3 regions of the Marinobacter sp. MMG032 genome follow, and region 2 is predicted to be linked to each of the others. Evidence: predicted binding sites of a transcription regulator. Region 2 holds the regulator's gene; each other region holds the start of a gene.
What was found. The regulator sigma-54, encoded in region 2, starts transcription at its own class of promoters, with help from an activator protein. The targets are predictions, from matches to a motif close to ANTGGCATNNANNTTGCTNT.

Region 1 (5,668 bases), 1.7 Mb from region 2:
ACCCCCTTCGAGGCCATCGAAGCCCTCTATGGCCTTCAGGAGAAAGACGTCATCCGCCTGATGCGACGTGAGCTCAAGCCTTCAAGCTTCCGGCTCTGGCGCAAGCGGGTAACCGGACGCAGCACCAAACACCGCCAGTTGCGGCCCGAAGGGGTGAGTCGGGGCTATTGCCCGACCCAGTACAAGCATCGGTAAGCATCGCACCATTGGCATTGCAGGCATGGCTGCGCGATCATGAACACTCAGGTAACAAGCAAGGAACCTACGCAATGGCAGTGTTCAACCAGAAAGATGCCCGGGAACAACTCGATGCCGAGGCCAGCAAGGTACACCGGTCCGACCTTGAGACTCTGCTTGAAAGACAACGCGCGATTGAAGAAAAGGTGAAGGGTAGCGGCAAGCTGGCACGCTTCAGCGGCGACATCAAGCTGATGTTTTCCATGATCCGCGACTACTGGTACGGCAATTACCGGAGCGTACCCTGGAAGACAATCGCGGCAGTGGCAGGGGCACTCCTGTACGTGCTGAATCCGCTGGATGTCATTCCCGACCTTCTGTTCGGCTTCGGATTTATCGACGATGCCGGCGTCGTGGCCCTGTGTCTGAAACTGGTAGAATCCGATCTGCTCCGCTACGCTGCGTGGAAGGAACATCAGGAAGAATCTGAAAACCGGGTCAGTGCGAATTGATTAATTTCTGAACTGACGGTATTCTCCCGCCCCTGCTGTAGGAACACCTGAATCAAATCTGGAGTTGTCGTGGATTTAGCCACTCTCATCGGTCTTGCCGGCGCTATTCTGCTGATTGCATCCGCCGTTATTCTTGGTGTTTCACCTTCTGTATTTATCAACCCTGCCTCATTGCTGATTGTCGTGGGTGGCACCATGTTCGTGGTGTTGGCCAAGTTCAGCGTCGCCCAGTTTCTTGGCGCCTTCAAAGCGGCCGCCCGGGCCTTCAAGTTCAAGCTGCCGGAAACCCAGGCCAGCATTGAAGAGTTGGTGGATATCGCCAACGTGGCCCGCAAAGAGGGCGTTCTTGGGCTGGAGGATAGAGAGATCAGCAGCCCGTTCCTGGCCCAGGGTATACAGATGCTGGTGGACGGTCAGGACGGCAAGACCATCAAGGAGCTCTTGAACAAGGAGCGCCTGATGACCCTCGACCACAACCGATCTGGCGCCAAGGTATTCACGGCCATGGCCGATGTGGCGCCGGCCATGGGCATGATCGGCACGCTGATTGGTCTGGTTCAGATGCTGTCGAACATGGAAGACCCGAAGTCCATCGGCCCGGCCATGGCGGTCGCACTGCTGACCACACTGTATGGCGCCATGATTGCCACCATGATCGCTACTCCGATTGCCGACAAGCTCTCCCTGCGGATGACCGAGGAAGCGCGTATGCAGTCGCTGTACATTGATGCCCTGGTGGCCATTCAGGAAGGCACCAATCCCCGGATCATCGAGCAGATGCTGTCGAGCTACCTGCCCCCCAAGGAACGCGAGAAAGCGGCTGCAGCTGAAGGCGCCTGACCATGGATGAATTGCCTGAAGAGGAAAAACCGGGGATTCCGGCGTGGGTAGTTACCTTCGCCGATCTCATGTCCCTGCTGATGTGCTTCTTCGTGTTGCTACTGTCTTTCTCGGAGATTGATGCCCAGAAGTTCAAGCAGATCGCCGGTGAACTCTCCAAAGCCTTCGGCGTGCAGCGGGATGTGCCGGCCCTGGAAATACCCAAGGGTACCAGCCCCATTTTCGACAAGTTTTCTCCCGCACCGCCCGAGCCCACCGTGGTCAACGAGGTCAAACAGACCACCACAGAGGAAGCCCCCGAGCTGCAGACCCTGAAAAGCCCGACCGACATGGCCGTGGAGGCTGCCATGGAAGAGCAGTTGCAGGAAACCATGGACGAAATCCTCAAGGTGCTGGAGCCGGCGATCGCCGATGGGCGCATCAATGTAAGCGAGGATCAGCGGCGGATCGTGATCCGGGTGGAAGAAAAAGGTTCGTTTCCCTCAGGTTCGGCTCAGCTGACCTGGGAATTTGAGGGCCTGTTGCTGGACATGGCCGAGGTTATTGAGGGCATCCCCGGCGACCTGACCATTGAGGGCCACACCGACAACGTGCCTATCCGTACCGACCGCTTCTACAGCAACTGGGATCTGTCGGCTGCCCGGGCCGCCGCGGTGGCCAACGTGCTGGTCGCCCGGGACCAGGTTGAACCCACGCGACTTTCCGTCACCGGACTGGCGGATACCGAACCCAGAGTTCCGAATAGCTCAGCAGAAAACCGGGCCAAGAACCGGCGCGTGGAAATCATCATTGATCTCTCCGGCCCGATGCAGGAACAGGAGGTTCGCCTCCGGGAACTGATCCAGTCCGAATCGGACGATGACCAGTCGGCACTCGGGATCGAATCCGACAGCTCGACATCAAACGAAATCAGCTGGTAAGCGCACTCTATTTTGGTGCGCCCGACACCAAAACGCACAATGCTAGTGCACTTTGGCTCTAAAACACGTCTCTCACATCTTTCCAGAACCACCCAACTGCCCTTCCGCGCTTGAAATGCATTATTTTGGAACAGCTCTTGCTTTAGCTGCACCTCATCAATGCACAACTCAACGTAAAGCGGCCCGCTAGAGGCCGGACACACAACATCAGGAGCGAAAACCCGTGGACATCACGAGTGCAGTACACACCCTGACTGAAAGCGCCAACACGCTGTTCATCCTCATCGGCGCCATTATGGTGCTGGCCATGCATGCCGGCTTTGCTTTTCTGGAAGTAGGCACCGTTCGCCACAAGAACCAGGTCAACGCCCTGGTGAAGATCATGACCGACTTTGGCATCTCTGCCGTGGCGTATTTCTTCATCGGCTACTACATTGCCTACGGCAGCCATTTCATGAGCGGTGCCGCCGAGCTGACCGCGGCCAACGGCTATGATCTGGTGAAGTTTTTCTTCCTGATGACCTTCGCCGCAGCCATTCCCGCGATTGTCTCCGGTGGTATCGCTGAACGGGCAAAGTTCTATCCGATGCTGATTGCCTCTGGCCTGATTGTCGCCTTTATCTACCCCTTCTTTGAGGGGCTGATCTGGAACGGCAACTATGGCTTCCAGGGCTGGCTGGAGAACCAGTTTGGTGCGTCCTTTCACGACTTCGCCGGCTCCGTTGTAGTGCATGCAGTGGGCGGCTGGATCGCCCTGGCGGCCGTTCTGGTCCTCGGTGCACGAAATGGTCGCTACCGTAATGGCAAGGTGGTGGCTTTTGCCCCCTCCAACATTCCCTTCCTGGCCCTGGGCGCCTGGATCCTGACCGTCGGCTGGTTTGGCTTCAACGTCATGTCCGCCCAGACCCTGGACGGCATCAGCGGCCTGGTCGCCGTAAACAGCCTTATGGCGATGGTAGGCGGCATCCTGGTGTCCATGCTGCTGGGCCGCAAGGACCCGGGCTTTATCCACAACGGCCCACTGGCCGGGCTGGTGGCCGTGTGTGCCGGCTCAGACCTGATGCATCCTGTAGGCGCCCTGGTAACGGGCGGTGTCGCCGGCGCTATCTTCGTGTATCTGTTCGAGTGGGCCCAGGCCAAGATAGAGCGCCTGGACGATGTCCTGGGTGTCTGGCCCCTGCACGGTGTCTGTGGTGTCTGGGGCGCGATTGCCTGCGGCATCTTTGGCCAGGAGGCGCTTGGTGGTCTCGGCGGCGTCAGCCTGATGTCCCAGATCATCGGCTCGGTGGCCGGCGTGGTGGTGGCCTTTGTGGGCGGTCTGATTGTCTATGGGGTTATCAACGCCATTTCCGGACTGCGTCTGACCGAAGAAGAAGAGTTCAACGGGGCGGACCTGAGCATCCACCGGATCGGGGCAACCGCGGTCGAATAAGCACTGAGTGTTCAGTCGCCGTAGCCGGTCAATTCCATGTAGCCCTCGCCAGAGTGGCTGCCGGCGACGGTGACAGGGCTTTCCCAATAAGGGTAAAGCCCGTCATTCAGGTAGTTTCCAGGGGGAGCCGAAATTTCAAGGCTCACCCCATAATCCGGAACCTCCAGACGCCAAAGGCGGGGAAAGCCCCGGGCGTCTGGTTCCTCCGGGCGAATGCGAAGCTGACTGGGCTGAAGCGCTACGGGCTCGCCATCCTCCGGAATCCAGGTTCCGGAACGAAAACCTCCGCCTTCTTCCCGAAGCTGGAAAGCCATCAATTTGTCACCCGACTCCAGGTGCAGCGCAAACCAGTCCCAGCCCTGCTGGCCAGATTTGAGAAACTGACTGCTCCACTCCCGGTCGAACCAGCCCTTGCCCGCAACCTCAAGTGTCTCATTACCCAGCGTGACCGTACCCTCGATGTGCAGGTCCACCAGACTGAAATACATCGAACCCTCACCATCAGCGGATTTGGCACTGAAGCCGTTATCACCGTGCGCAACAGGCTTGCCATTGATCGAGAGGGACAAATCGTAGGACCAGCCATCCGCCGCCACCTGCAAGAGCAATGACTCGCTTTCGGATGTTGCCTCAAGCTGCCAGTCGTCCAGCCAGACGACCAGTGGCTGCGCCTGTGCGCCGGCATGGCCGACATCACCCCGGGCCAACTTCTCTGCAAAGTAGTGCCGGGTATCAAAGCTCACCGCGGCATGGGCCATCCAGGCCGCTTCCAGGGGCCAGTCGGCTGCCTCCGGAGGTTCAGCATCTGCCGGCCTGGGCGTAATTGCCTGGCGGAACTGGGTCCATTGCAGGCCCAACGGCTCACCTTCTTCAGTCCTCAAATTGGCGGTCAGATACCACCATTCGATCCGGTGTTGCGGGTGCGGGCCGAAATCATCGGGAAATATCAGGCGGTCGCCCGGCCCGGGCTGAAGGAAGGGCACTTCGGCGTCGTTTTCTGCGACACCCGCCAGTCCGGCGAACCCTGCTTCTTGTTGTGACTCCGAACAACCGGCCAGAGCCACGATGGACAACATCAGTATCCAGCGTCTCATCGCTCACCTCCCGCCAGCGCGTTGGCGTTCACAGGGGCAACCGTCGGTGATTTCAACTGGCGCATCATCAGCAGGCCGATGCTAAGGCCAATCAGCAGACTCAACACCCCAAGCTCCAGCCAGAACCGGGGATAGACCGCCATGGGCAGGGACCAGCCAAACGCGATAGGATTAATGCGATGCACCAGAACCCACGTCAGCCAGATGCCAAGCGGCAGGGCCAGCAGGGTAATTGCAGCGGTCAACGACACTGACAGCCGGATCAGTTGGGCCGATGCTTGTCGCACGGATAGTCCCCAGACGACCAAAAGCCGGAAATACCAGGCCCGGGTGGAGAAGAAGACCCAGCCCATCATCAACAGGGCAATGGCCGCCAGTATCAGGGTCAGGGTAGTCATGGCCCGGGTCAGCAGGAAGGTCTGGTCAAAGATGGCCGTGGCGAGTTCTTCAATAGCCCGGTTGTCCCGGACCGTCAGCTCATCCACCTGCCATACCCGCTTTAATCCACCGGTCACTTCCTCGATGTCGAGATTTCCGGGCGATACCGACAGGCTCTGGAAACCGGTTGCGAAGTCTTCAGGAAGCACCGAAGGATGAATCAGGATTTCGCCAGCGGGGCGACCGTAGTCCGGGTAGGTGGCCAGCACGGGAAACTCGAACGAACCGCTTCCGAGGGTTACCTCCAGGGACTGG
Region 2 (5,668 bases):
GGCGCTGGCTGGCACCGTGGTGGCAGCCGTCTTTTTGCTCTGGCAAAGCGATGAGCCGCCGGTCATCGATGATGAGGCAGCGGCGCTGAGGGGCGATGCCGAGCCAGACGGCTTCGTGGTGAATGGCCGGTACACTTCCTTCGACGAATCAGGGAACCTGAAGATCCGGTTCTCCAGCCCTCGCATCGAACAGTTCGAGGAAGGCAACCTTGCCACCATGGACTCTCCCCGTGCCGAACTCTATGGCGGCGACGGCGCCCTACCCTGGATTGTTGAAGCCGAGAATGGCAGCCTGCTACAGAACCAGAATCTGGTGTACCTGACGGACAATGTCCGGATTCAGCGCACGATTGGAGAACGGGACGCCACCCTGACAACATCAACCCTGACCCTGGATAACGACCGGGGCATGGTATATACAGATGCACCCGTAGAAATACGCGACGTTACCGGTATTACCCGGGCCACGGGCATGAAAGCGTGGATAGACGAGCGGATTCTGGAACTGAACTCCCAGGTGGAAGGACGCTATGAAACCGGAAACTAACCGATACCGGCGCCTGCTGGTTGCCCTGCTGACAGCCGCGATGACCGGCCCGGCGGCCGCTTTCGACCTTGATTCCGACACCCCCATCAAGGTTACCGCAGACAATGCACGCCTCGACGACAGTCAGGGCATTGCCACCTACACCGGGGATGTAGAACTTGAGCAGGGCAACACCCGGCTGAACGCGGACCGGGTAGTCCTCTATCGCTCCGAGGACGGGCTGAGCCGGATCGAAGCCTCCGGCACCCCGGCCAGATATCGGCAGCCGGCGCGAGAGGGCGAAGGAGAAACCGACGCACGCGCCCTGAACATTACCTGGTCAGCCACCGACAGTCGGCTGACCTTTGAACGCGAAGCAGTCATCGAGCAGAATGGCAACCTGTTCCGCGGCGACGTCATTCATTATGATACCGCCGGCCGGGTAGTGACCGCTGAAGGCGGCGCCGACACGGGCGAAGGCAGCGGCCGGGTAGAGATGGTGATTCAGCCACGCAGCGCCGACAGACGCACTGACAGACAGGAAACCGATGGCAGTTCTGAGAGCCAGTAACCTGGCAAAGAGTTACAAGCAGAAAAAAGTGGTGATCGACGTTTCCCTGGAAATTCGCAGTGGGGAGATAGTGGGACTGCTTGGCCCCAACGGCGCCGGGAAAACCACCTGCTTCTACATGATCGTCGGGCTGGTCCCTGCCGATCGTGGCCGTATCACCATCGACAGCCGGGATATTACGCCACTGCCGATGCACGGACGCGCCCAGCAAGGCATCGGTTACCTGCCCCAGGAAGCCTCGGTGTTCCGCAAGTTGTCGGTACGCGACAACATCATGGCGATCCTCGAAACCCGTCGGGGGCTGGGCAAAGCGGATCGAGAGAAAAAGCTCGAGGAGTTGCTGGAAGAATTCCACATAACCCATATCCGGGACAGCGTTGGCATGGCCCTGTCGGGAGGGGAACGGCGACGGGTGGAAATTGCCCGGGCGCTGGCCATGGAACCGGCCTTCATACTTCTGGATGAACCCTTCGCCGGTGTCGACCCGATATCCGTAAGCGACATCAAGCACATCATCCGGCATCTGCGTGACAAGGGTATTGGCGTTCTGATTACCGATCATAACGTGCGAGAGACCCTGGACATCTGCGAGAACGCCTACATTGTCTCCGGAGGCCACATCATCGCCTCCGGCAATGCCGATGCGATTTTGGCCAACCAGCAAGTCAAGGAAGTCTACCTGGGCGATGAATTCAGGCTGTGACACCGAAAGGCTCATTGTTTTGATGACCTGTAGCAAGTAAACTCGGCAAAGAACTTGCTAGGGTAAAATAAAACGACGGCAAGTAACCGGCATATATAGAATTTTTCACGACTTATGACACAAAGCGCTGATGAGTGACGGATCCTGAACCATGGTTATGAAAGCCTCCTTACAGTTAAAGCTGGGTCAGAGCCTGACCATGACGCCCCAGCTGCAACAGGCGATCCGGCTTCTCCAGCTCTCCACCCTCGACCTCCAACAGGAAATCCAGCAGGCACTGGAATCCAACCCCATGCTGGAGACATCCGAGGACGATGATCAGGCTGACGCAACCGCCGAGAACGACGAGCGCGAGACTAACGATAAAGAATCCGCGGCCGAGTCCGCGCCGGAACCTTCGAGCGACTGGGACGAATCAGAGAACGGTCCGGACTGGTCCTCCGAGAACGACATTCCGGACAACATTCCGGATGACCTGCCAGTAGACACCGCCTGGGACGACATCTACCAGTCCGCGCCCGCGCCGGCCGCCCGCAACGACGACGAGAACGATCACGATTTCGAGACCCGCAACTCGCCCACCGAAACACTTCAGGATCACCTGGAATGGCAGCTCAATCTGACCCCGCTGAGTGAACGGGACCAGGCCATTGCCCATGCCCTGATGGACGCTGTGGATGAGCGCGGCTATCTCACCAGCCCCCTGGAAGAAATCCACGCCGGACTGCTGGATGAGAACGAGGAAGACCCTCTGGAACTGGATGAAGTGGAAGCCGTCTTGCACCGCCTCCAGCACTTTGATCCGCCAGGGGTGTTTGCCCGGGATCTGCAGGAATGCCTGCTGATCCAGCTCAACCAGCTACCACCCGAGACGCCCTGGCTGGCCCAGGCGCGACTGGTGATTACCCACTACATCAATCTGCTGGGCAACCGTGACTACGCCCAGTTGCTGCGGCGCAGCCGTCTGAAAGAAGATCAGTTGCGGGAAGTCCTGGCATTGATCACCGGCCTTAACCCGCGGCCGGGCGACGTGATTGATCGCGCCGAACCCGACTACGTTATTCCGGACGTTATCGTTCGCAAGCACAATGGCCGCTGGCGTGTTGAGCTGAATCCGGAAATTGCCCCGCGCATTCGGGTGAATGCCAGCTATGCTTCACTTATAAGGCGTGCGGACAGCAGTGCCGACAACACCTACCTGCGTGATCAGTTGCAGGAGGCCAAGTGGTTTATCAAGAGCCTGCAGAGCCGCAATGAGACCCTGTTGAAAGTGGCGACCCGTATTGTCGAACACCAGCAGGGATTCCTGGATCACGGCGAGGAAGCCATGAAGCCGCTGATTCTTTCAGACATCGCCCAGGCGGTAGAAATGCATGAATCGACGATTTCACGGGTAACCACCCAGAAATACATGCATACCCCAAGGGGCATTTTCGAGTTGAAATATTTCTTCTCCAGCCACGTCAGCACTGACGAGGGTGGCGAATGCTCCTCCACGGCCATCCGGGCGATGATCAAGAAGCTCATTGCTGCGGAAACCCCCAAAAAGCCGTTGAGCGACAGTAAAATTGCAGCCATGCTAGGGGAACAGGGAATCAAGGTTGCGCGACGCACCGTTGCCAAGTACCGGGAGGCCATGCACATTCCGCCGTCCAACGAGCGCAAGCGGCTGGTCTGAATACCCCGGTGCGGGACGCAACACCTTATTCGCCGGCGCACACTGCGCCAGCACCCAGACCGGCTCCCGGGAGCCGGCACGATGACAACAGGAGACGCCTATGCAACTCAATATTTCAGGCCATCACGTAGAACTGACTCCCGCACTGAAAGATTACGTTTCAGAGAAGTTCGAAAAGCTCGAGCGTCACTTCGACCACATCAGTAACTGCCAGGTGACCCTGGAAGTGGAAAAGGTGCGCCAGATTGCGGAAGCCACGTTGCACGTGGTTGGTGGTGAGATTCACGCAAAGGCAGAAAACGAGGACATGTACGCAGCCATCGATGCCCTGATCGATAAACTGGACCGCCAGATCCTCAAGCACAAGGAAAAGAATGTAGACCGGATGCACGGAAACGGCTCTCGCTAACTGGCTGTTTTCATGCAAGTCATCTAATCGAGCTGCGACATGAACAACGTGTCGCAGCCTTTTTTTTAACGGAAACGCAGTCGATCCATGAGCGACACATCCCTGACCATAGACACTATTCTTGTTCCGGAGCTCACCCTCTGCAGGGTACCTGCGTCCAGCAAGAAACGGGCCCTGGAGTTTATTGCCGAGCAAATAAACCACCAGGACAACACGCTCAGCGAGACCCAGCTCTTCAACAACCTCATTTCCCGTGAGCGCCTGGGCAGTACCGGCATTGGCCAGGGGATCGCCATTCCCCACTGTCGCCTGGAGGGCCTTGATCACGTGGTGGGCGTGCTGATGACGCTCGAAGAAAGCGTTGAATTCGATGCCATCGACAATCAGCCGGTGGATCTGATTTTTGCCCTGATCGTCCCGAAAGAGGCAACCAGCGAACACCTGGAGCTGCTCAGCCAACTGGCAGAGAAGTTCAATGAGCGGTCGTTCTGTGATCGCCTCCGGCAATGTGAGGACGCCGGCACGCTGTACCAGCGCATGACCGCCTCAGGCGGCTGATTTTCATTGCAGTGGAGGTGATTTGGTCATGAAGCTGATTATCGTCAGTGGCAGGTCCGGTTCGGGTAAAAGTACCGCGCTTCATGTGCTGGAGGACCTCGGGTTCTACTGCATCGACAATCTTCCCATTGGCTTGCTCTTTCCTCTCACCCGGGAAGCAGCGAGCCAGACCAAGCCCGGCCGGCTCGGCAAGATGGCGGTCAGCATTGATGCGCGCAACCTTTCCGGCGAGCTCGCCAATTTCGAGGAAATTTACCGGCGCCTCCAGGAGACCGGGGTTACCGTTGAAATTATCTTCCTTGATGCCGACGAGCAGTCACTTCTCCAGCGTTTCCATGCTACCCGCAGAAAGCACCCGCTGAGTGACGACAGGACCTCCCTCAGGGAAGCCATTACCAGCGAGAAGAAGCTGCTTGAACCACTTTCCAAGCTTTCCGACCTGTATGTGAACACCACCGGTATGTCGATGTACGAACTTCGGGATATGGTGAAGCAGCGAGTCGTGGGCCGGAAGGATCAGGAACTGGCACTGCTGTTCCAGTCGTTTGGCTTCAAGCACGGAGTACCGCTGGATTCCGACTATGTTTTCGATGTTCGCTGTTTGCCCAACCCTTATTGGGATACCAGTCTGCGGAAGTACGTGGGCACGGATCAGCCGGTTATAGAATTTCTGGAAAAAGAACCGGCGAGCCGGAAGATGATCGACGACCTGAAGGCCTTCCTGGATACCTGGCTGCCTTCTTTCGCAGACAGCAACCGCAGCTATATGACGATTTCCATTGGCTGTACCGGCGGCCAGCACCGTTCAGTGTATGTTTGCGAGCAATTGGGCGACTACTTCCGGCAGCGTTACAGCAATGTGCAGGTACGCCATACCGAACTGCCACACCTTCAGACCCGGGAAGAGATCTGATCGAACCATGATTCGCCGCCCGATTACCATTATCAACAAGCTGGGTTTGCACGCGCGCGCCACGGCCAAACTCGTTAACACGGCATCCAGATTCGACAGCAGTGTGCGGATTAGTGGCAAGGGCCGGGATGTAGACGCAAAAAACATCATGCAGGTGATGATGCTGGCCGCCAGCAAGGGGACCGATGTGGAGCTTATTGCCGATGGTCCGGATGAAGAGCAGGCCATAGAAGCCCTGGCCGAACTGATCAACGATTATTTCGGCGAAGGTGAGTAAAATAGACACATGACCGATATTCTGGAAAAAAGC
Region 3 (5,668 bases), 2.1 Mb from region 2:
GGCCCCTTCCTGGTAGAACCACTGAATATCGCGGGGACGACAGAGAAATATGCCACGCAGAACCAGCCCGGACACTCGTTCCGGATGTGACTGGGCGTAAACAAGGCTAAGGGTCGACCCCCAACTGCCGCCGAACAGAAGCCACTTATCGATACCGAGGAACGAGCGTATCGCCTCCATATCCTCAACCAGCTTGTCGGTGCTGTTACCCTCGAGCTCTGCTAGCGGCGTGGAACGGCCGGCACCGCGCTGATCCATAAGAATAATCCGGAACCGCTCGGCATCGAAAAACCGCCGGTGATAGTCCTCGCACCCACCCCCCGGGCCACCATGAACAACGAGAACCGGCATCCCGTCGGGGTTTCCACTTTCTTCAACGTAGAGTTCATGAGGTGGATCAACGGCAATACGGTGCTGGGCGTTGGGCTTGATTTCCGGGTACAGGCTGAGCATGAAGCGCTCCGTTTAAAGGATTTACCCGGAGTTTAGCTTAAGCGAAAAGAAAGAGGCATTCCGTAGAGGGGAGTACAAAAGGAAATGGGGTCAGATGAAGACTTTCATCTGACCCCATTAAAGACGTTACTTCTTGCTGGCGCGCTTACGCTCGTTCTCGGTCAGAAGCTTCTTGCGCAGCCGGATGGACTTCGGCGTCACTTCCACCAGCTCATCGTCGTCAATAAACTCCAACGCCTGCTCAAGCGTGAACTTGATGGGGGGCACCAGGCCGATGACTTCATCCTTGCCGGAGGCACGCATGTTGTCGAGCTTTTTGGCTTTGGTGGGGTTCACCACCAGGTCATTGTCCCGGCTATGAATACCACACAGTTGCCCTTCATAGATCTCCTGACCCGGATCCAGGAACAGCTTGCCGCGGCTCTGCAGGGTTTCCAGCGAGTAGGTCAGCGCGGTACCCGTAGCCATCGACACAATGACGCCGTTCTGGCGGCTGGTAACGTCCCCAACCTTGATCGGGCCATAGTGGCTGAACGTGGACGTAAGGATGCCAGTACCTGAGGTCATGGTCAGGAAGGTATTCCGGAAACCAATCAGGCCGCGAGCGGGAATGGTGTAATCCAGACGCATGCGGCCCTTGCCATCCGGCACCATGTTGGTCAGGTCGCCCTTGCGCAGCCCCATTTGCTCCATGACAGCACCCTGGTGCTGCTCTTCGATATCCACGATGACGTTCTCGTACGGCTCCTGCTTTTCGCCATCCACTTCCTTGATAACCACTTCGGGGCGGCCAACGGCCAACTCAAAGTTTTCGCGTCGCATGTTCTCGATCAGAACTGAGAGGTGCAATTCGCCACGACCGGACACCTTGAACTTGTCGGCAGAGTCGCCTTCCTCAACACGCAGCGCAACGTTATGCAGCAGTTCTTTTTCCAGACGCTCCTTGATGTTCCGGCTGGTAACGTACTTGCCTTCCTTGCCGGCAAACGGCGAATCGTTGACCTGGAAGGTCATGGATACAGTCGGCTCATCCACCGTCAGTGCTGGCAGCGCTTCAACGTTGGCCTGGTCACAAAGGGTGTCGGAGATGAACAGCTCATCCATACCGCTGACACAGACGATGTCGCCAGCCTGGGCTTCGTCTACCTCGACACGCTGCAGACCGGAATGCCCCATGATCTTTAGGATTCGGCCGTTGCGCTTTTTGCCGTTGGCGCCAATAGCGGTTACCGGCGAATTGGTTTTGATCTTGCCGCGCATGATACGGCCGATGCCGATCACGCCGAGGAAGCTGTTGTAATCCAGCTGGGAAATCTGCATTTGGAACGGGCCGTCCGGGTCGACATTGGGTGCCGGGACATGGTCAACAATCGCCTGGAACACGGCATCCATGTTGTCATCCAGCTTTTCGTGATCCAGCCCGGCAATGCCGTTCAGGGCGCTGGCGTACACAATCGGGAAGTCCAACTGCTCATCGGTCGCGCCCAGGTTGTCAAAAAGGTCGAATACCTGATCCACAACCCAATCCGGACGGGCGCCAGGACGATCGATCTTGTTAACCACAACGATCGGACGCAGCCCCGCGGCAAACGCCTTCTGGGTAACGAAGCGGGTCTGGGGCATGGGGCCGTCGATGGAATCAACAACCAGCAGCACGCAATCCACCATGCTCATGACCCGCTCAACTTCACCGCCGAAATCTGCGTGGCCCGGTGTGTCGACAATATTGATGTCGTAGCCATTCCATTTCAGAGCGGTGTTTTTCGCCAGGATGGTGATGCCCCGCTCTTTTTCCTGATCATTGGAATCCATGACCCGCTCGCTATCGAGCTCTTTGCGCTCCAAAGTGCCTGACTGGCGCAAAAGCTGGTCTACGAGCGTGGTTTTACCATGGTCAACGTGGGCGATAATGGCGATATTACGAAGTTTCTCAATCACAAAAATATTCCTGCGGCATGCACTCAATGACCTGAGAAGGTCGTTCGCAGGGGGAATCCCAGCACATGCCGTCTCAAATCCGTAAAATGAACTCATTCACCGGAGCTGGCTGCCCGGCACCCTGCACGGTGCTTTCCGATCATGGACCTGAAAATGACAGGGTAAAAAATGAAGCGGCGCGCAGTATAGCGAAAAGTCTGTGTCGTTAATATGAAGAAAAACGCCTATTCTTCATACAGCGGGCGCGCACCTCATTGGGGCGACCACCTCATAAATGCACCAACAAGGTGCACCATTTGGGTGCAGGTTTTCGGTGGAGGGCGCATCATTTCCTTCTAATATGCCCCAAACCCTTGCAGTTGCGCCGTTCTGGAGCATGCCCTAAAAATTGGCAAGCGCCTTGCTTTATCGAAATCAGCCGAAATTTACAGGTAAGACGCAACGGCATTTGCTAAGCTGCGCAAACCTGAGAAACAGATCGGAACCCGATAACCCGGGCGATCCGGCGCCACGAACATGAATACAGCCGCCTGTGCGGTATAACTTACGGAGCATGCACAATGTCCAAGACAGTTGATTTGATCAAAGAACACGAAGTCAAATGGGTTGACCTGCGCTTCACTGACAGCCGCGGTAAAGAGCAGCACGTTACACTGCCTGCCACCGAAGTAGATGAAGACTTTTTCGCAGACGGCAAGATGTTTGACGGCTCCTCCATCGCGGGCTGGAAAGGCATCAACGAATCCGACATGATCCTGATGCCGGACGACGAGACTTCCGTACTCGATCCGTTCACCGAAGAGACCACCGTAAACATCACCTGCAACATCGTAGAGCCTTCTACTATGCAGGGTTACGAGCGTGACCCACGCTCCGTTGCCCGTCGCGCAGAGGAATACCTCAAGTCTACCGGCATCGCAGACGGCGCCCTGTTCGGCCCCGAGCCCGAGTTCTTCGTGTTTGACTCCGTAAAATGGAACGTCGACATGCAGGGTGCGATGTACCACATCCACTCTGAAGAAGCCGCCTGGGTTTCCGGCGAAGATTTCGATCGCAACAACATCGGTCACCGCCCGGGCGTAAAAGGCGGTTACTTCCCGGTTCCGCCGGTTGACAGCCTCCACGACCTGCGTGGCGCCATGTGTGCGGCCATGGAGTCCATGGGACTGGAAATCGAAGTGCACCACCACGAAGTGGGCACCGCTGGCCAGTGTGAAATCGGCGTTGGCGCCAACACTCTGACCCGCAAAGCAGACGAAGTTCAGATCCTGAAGTACTGCGTGCACAACGTGGCCCACGCCTACGGCAAGACCGCCACTTTTATGCCCAAGCCGGTTGTCGGCGATAACGGTTCCGGCATGCACGTTCACATGTCCCTGAGCAAAGACGGCAAGAACCTGTTTGCCGGTGACAGCTACGCTGGCCTGAGCGAAACCGCTCTGTACTACATCGGCGGTGTGATCAAGCACGCCAAGGCCATCAACGCCTTCACCAACAGCTCCACCAACTCGTACAAGCGTCTGGTTCCGGGCTTTGAAGCTCCGGTTATGCTGGCCTACTCTGCCCGTAACCGTTCAGCCTCTATCCGTATCCCGTATGTGAACAGCCCGAAAGCGCGTCGTATCGAAGTTCGCTTCCCTGATCCGTCTGCTAACCCGTACCTGGCGTTTGCAGCGCTGATGATGGCTGGCCTTGACGGTATCCAGAACAAGATCCACCCTGGCGATGCCATGGACAAGGATCTGTACGACCTGCCGAAAGAAGAAGCCCTGAGCATTCCGACCGTGGCCGAGACTCTGTCCGAAGCCCTGGACTGCCTGGAAGCAGATCACGAGTTCCTGACTCGTGGTGGCGTATTCACCGAAGACATGATCGCAGGCTACGTTGATCTGAAGCGCGGTGAAGTCGAGAAACTGAATATGACCACTCACCCGATCGAGTTCGACCTGTACTACTCCTGCTAACACCTCGCTTTAGAGGAAAGCAGACAAGCCCCGCCTTCGTGCGGGGCTTTTTTGTGAGCAGCCGCACAGTGCCTGGAGCCCTTAACGATATGTAACCAACATCAGGCTCTGCAGGCGTTGAAAAGACTCCGGGCGCCGCCGATAATCGAGGAAACCCAATAACAGGTGAGCTTATGAATCCAAAGTCTGGATTGGTTGCCGGCCTTTTCTTTTTGCTGGCGGTTCCCGTCTCTGCCGAGGTTTACCGAAATGTCGATGCCTACGGCAACGTCACCTACTCTGACGAGCCGAGCGAGGGCTCTGAAGCGGTCCAGGTCAAACCAGTCACGACCATCACATTGCCCAAGCCAGAAGTTGTTCAGGAAACCGAAAAGCTGCGCGAAGAAGTGCAGCGGGAAGGCGCAGCTTACGAAAGCGTCTCGTTCGCCTATCCGGACAACAATCAGGCGTTCCATAGTGGCAGCGGCGACGTACAGTTCGAGGTCCGTAGCACACCCGGGCTCCAACCTGGTCACAAATACGAAGTAACGCTGGACGGGCAGCCAGTCGGGCAGAGTACTTCTGGCTCGATCACCGTCAACAACGTCTTCCGTGGAACCCATGAAGCCCGCGTCCACATCGTGGATGAAAACGGAGTTCAGGTGAAAACCGGCTCACCGATCACCTTCACCGTTCACCGCCCTTCCGCATTGAACTAACCAAACCTGCCTAACAATTCGCACTATTTTGGTGCGCACGCACCAGAAAAAAGCCATACTCTGATCAGCAACGGGGCGCATTTTCCGGACTGGTCAGAGGGATTTCTCCCATTTGCACCAGCTTACGGCACTTTTCAGCGCCAATAAGCCCCTCTGCCCGCACTTTGCCCACTCATTCGTGAACCGGATTCAAAGTGGTTCGCTTTTTGCAAAACTCCGGAGGTCACACTATGTCGAACCAACGGGATTCACGCATGGCACTGCCTTCGGCCCATCAAACCGGATACAAGAGCATTCTCGACAGCCTCACTACCGCTGTCCTGGTGCTCGAGGACAATCTCAGCATCCGGTATCTCAACCCCGCCGCCGAAAGCCTGTTCGAAACCAGCATGACCCGCAGTCAGGGCCAACCCTTCCAGGACATTCTGGTGGAATCCGAAGACGCCCTGAAAACGCTTTTTGCCGCTGTACGGAACGGACAATCCTATACTCGCCGCGAGGCCGAGTTCCTCCTCACCAGCGGTTCCCGGCTTACGGTCGATTATTCCGTCACCCCCATCAGCCTGGAACCGACGGAACTCCTGATCGAGATCCAGCCGAGAGACAGGCTGATGC

Region 1: the regulator sigma-54 is predicted to act here: its motif matches at 2,574-2,593, upstream of ABNF92_RS09485 (ammonium transporter).
Region 3: the regulator sigma-54 is predicted to act here: its motif matches at 2,779-2,798, upstream of glnA (glutamate--ammonia ligase).

Annotation. Positions count from the first base shown of each region.
Region 1 is NZ_CP157802.1:2,032,544-2,038,211, forward strand. Features, by position in the region: gene ABNF92_RS09465 (TIGR03643 family protein) at 1-195, shown strand, start outside; gene ABNF92_RS09470 (YkvA family protein) at 270-689, shown strand; gene pomA (flagellar motor protein PomA) at 759-1,529, shown strand; gene ABNF92_RS09480 (flagellar motor protein MotB) at 1,532-2,449, shown strand; gene ABNF92_RS09485 (ammonium transporter) at 2,673-3,881, shown strand; gene ABNF92_RS09490 (lipocalin-like domain-containing protein) at 3,893-4,975, opposite strand; gene ABNF92_RS09495 (FtsX-like permease family protein) at 4,972-5,668, opposite strand, start outside.
Region 2 is NZ_CP157802.1:3,683,836-3,689,503, reverse strand. Features, by position in the region: gene lptC (LPS export ABC transporter periplasmic protein LptC) at 1-547, shown strand, start outside; gene lptA (lipopolysaccharide transport periplasmic protein LptA) at 531-1,097, shown strand; gene lptB (LPS export ABC transporter ATP-binding protein) at 1,075-1,800, shown strand; gene ABNF92_RS16975 (RNA polymerase factor sigma-54) at 1,958-3,478, shown strand; gene hpf (ribosome hibernation promoting factor) at 3,579-3,887, shown strand; gene ptsN (PTS IIA-like nitrogen regulatory protein PtsN) at 3,975-4,445, shown strand; gene rapZ (RNase adapter RapZ) at 4,474-5,358, shown strand; gene ABNF92_RS16955 (HPr family phosphocarrier protein) at 5,366-5,635, shown strand; gene mgtE (magnesium transporter) at 5,645-5,668, shown strand, end outside.
Region 3 is NZ_CP157802.1:1,548,700-1,554,367, forward strand. Features, by position in the region: gene pip (prolyl aminopeptidase) at 1-453, opposite strand, end outside; gene typA (translational GTPase TypA) at 580-2,391, opposite strand; gene glnA (glutamate--ammonia ligase) at 2,952-4,355, shown strand; gene ABNF92_RS07135 (DUF4124 domain-containing protein) at 4,529-5,053, shown strand; gene glnL (nitrogen regulation protein NR(II)) at 5,308-5,668, shown strand, end outside.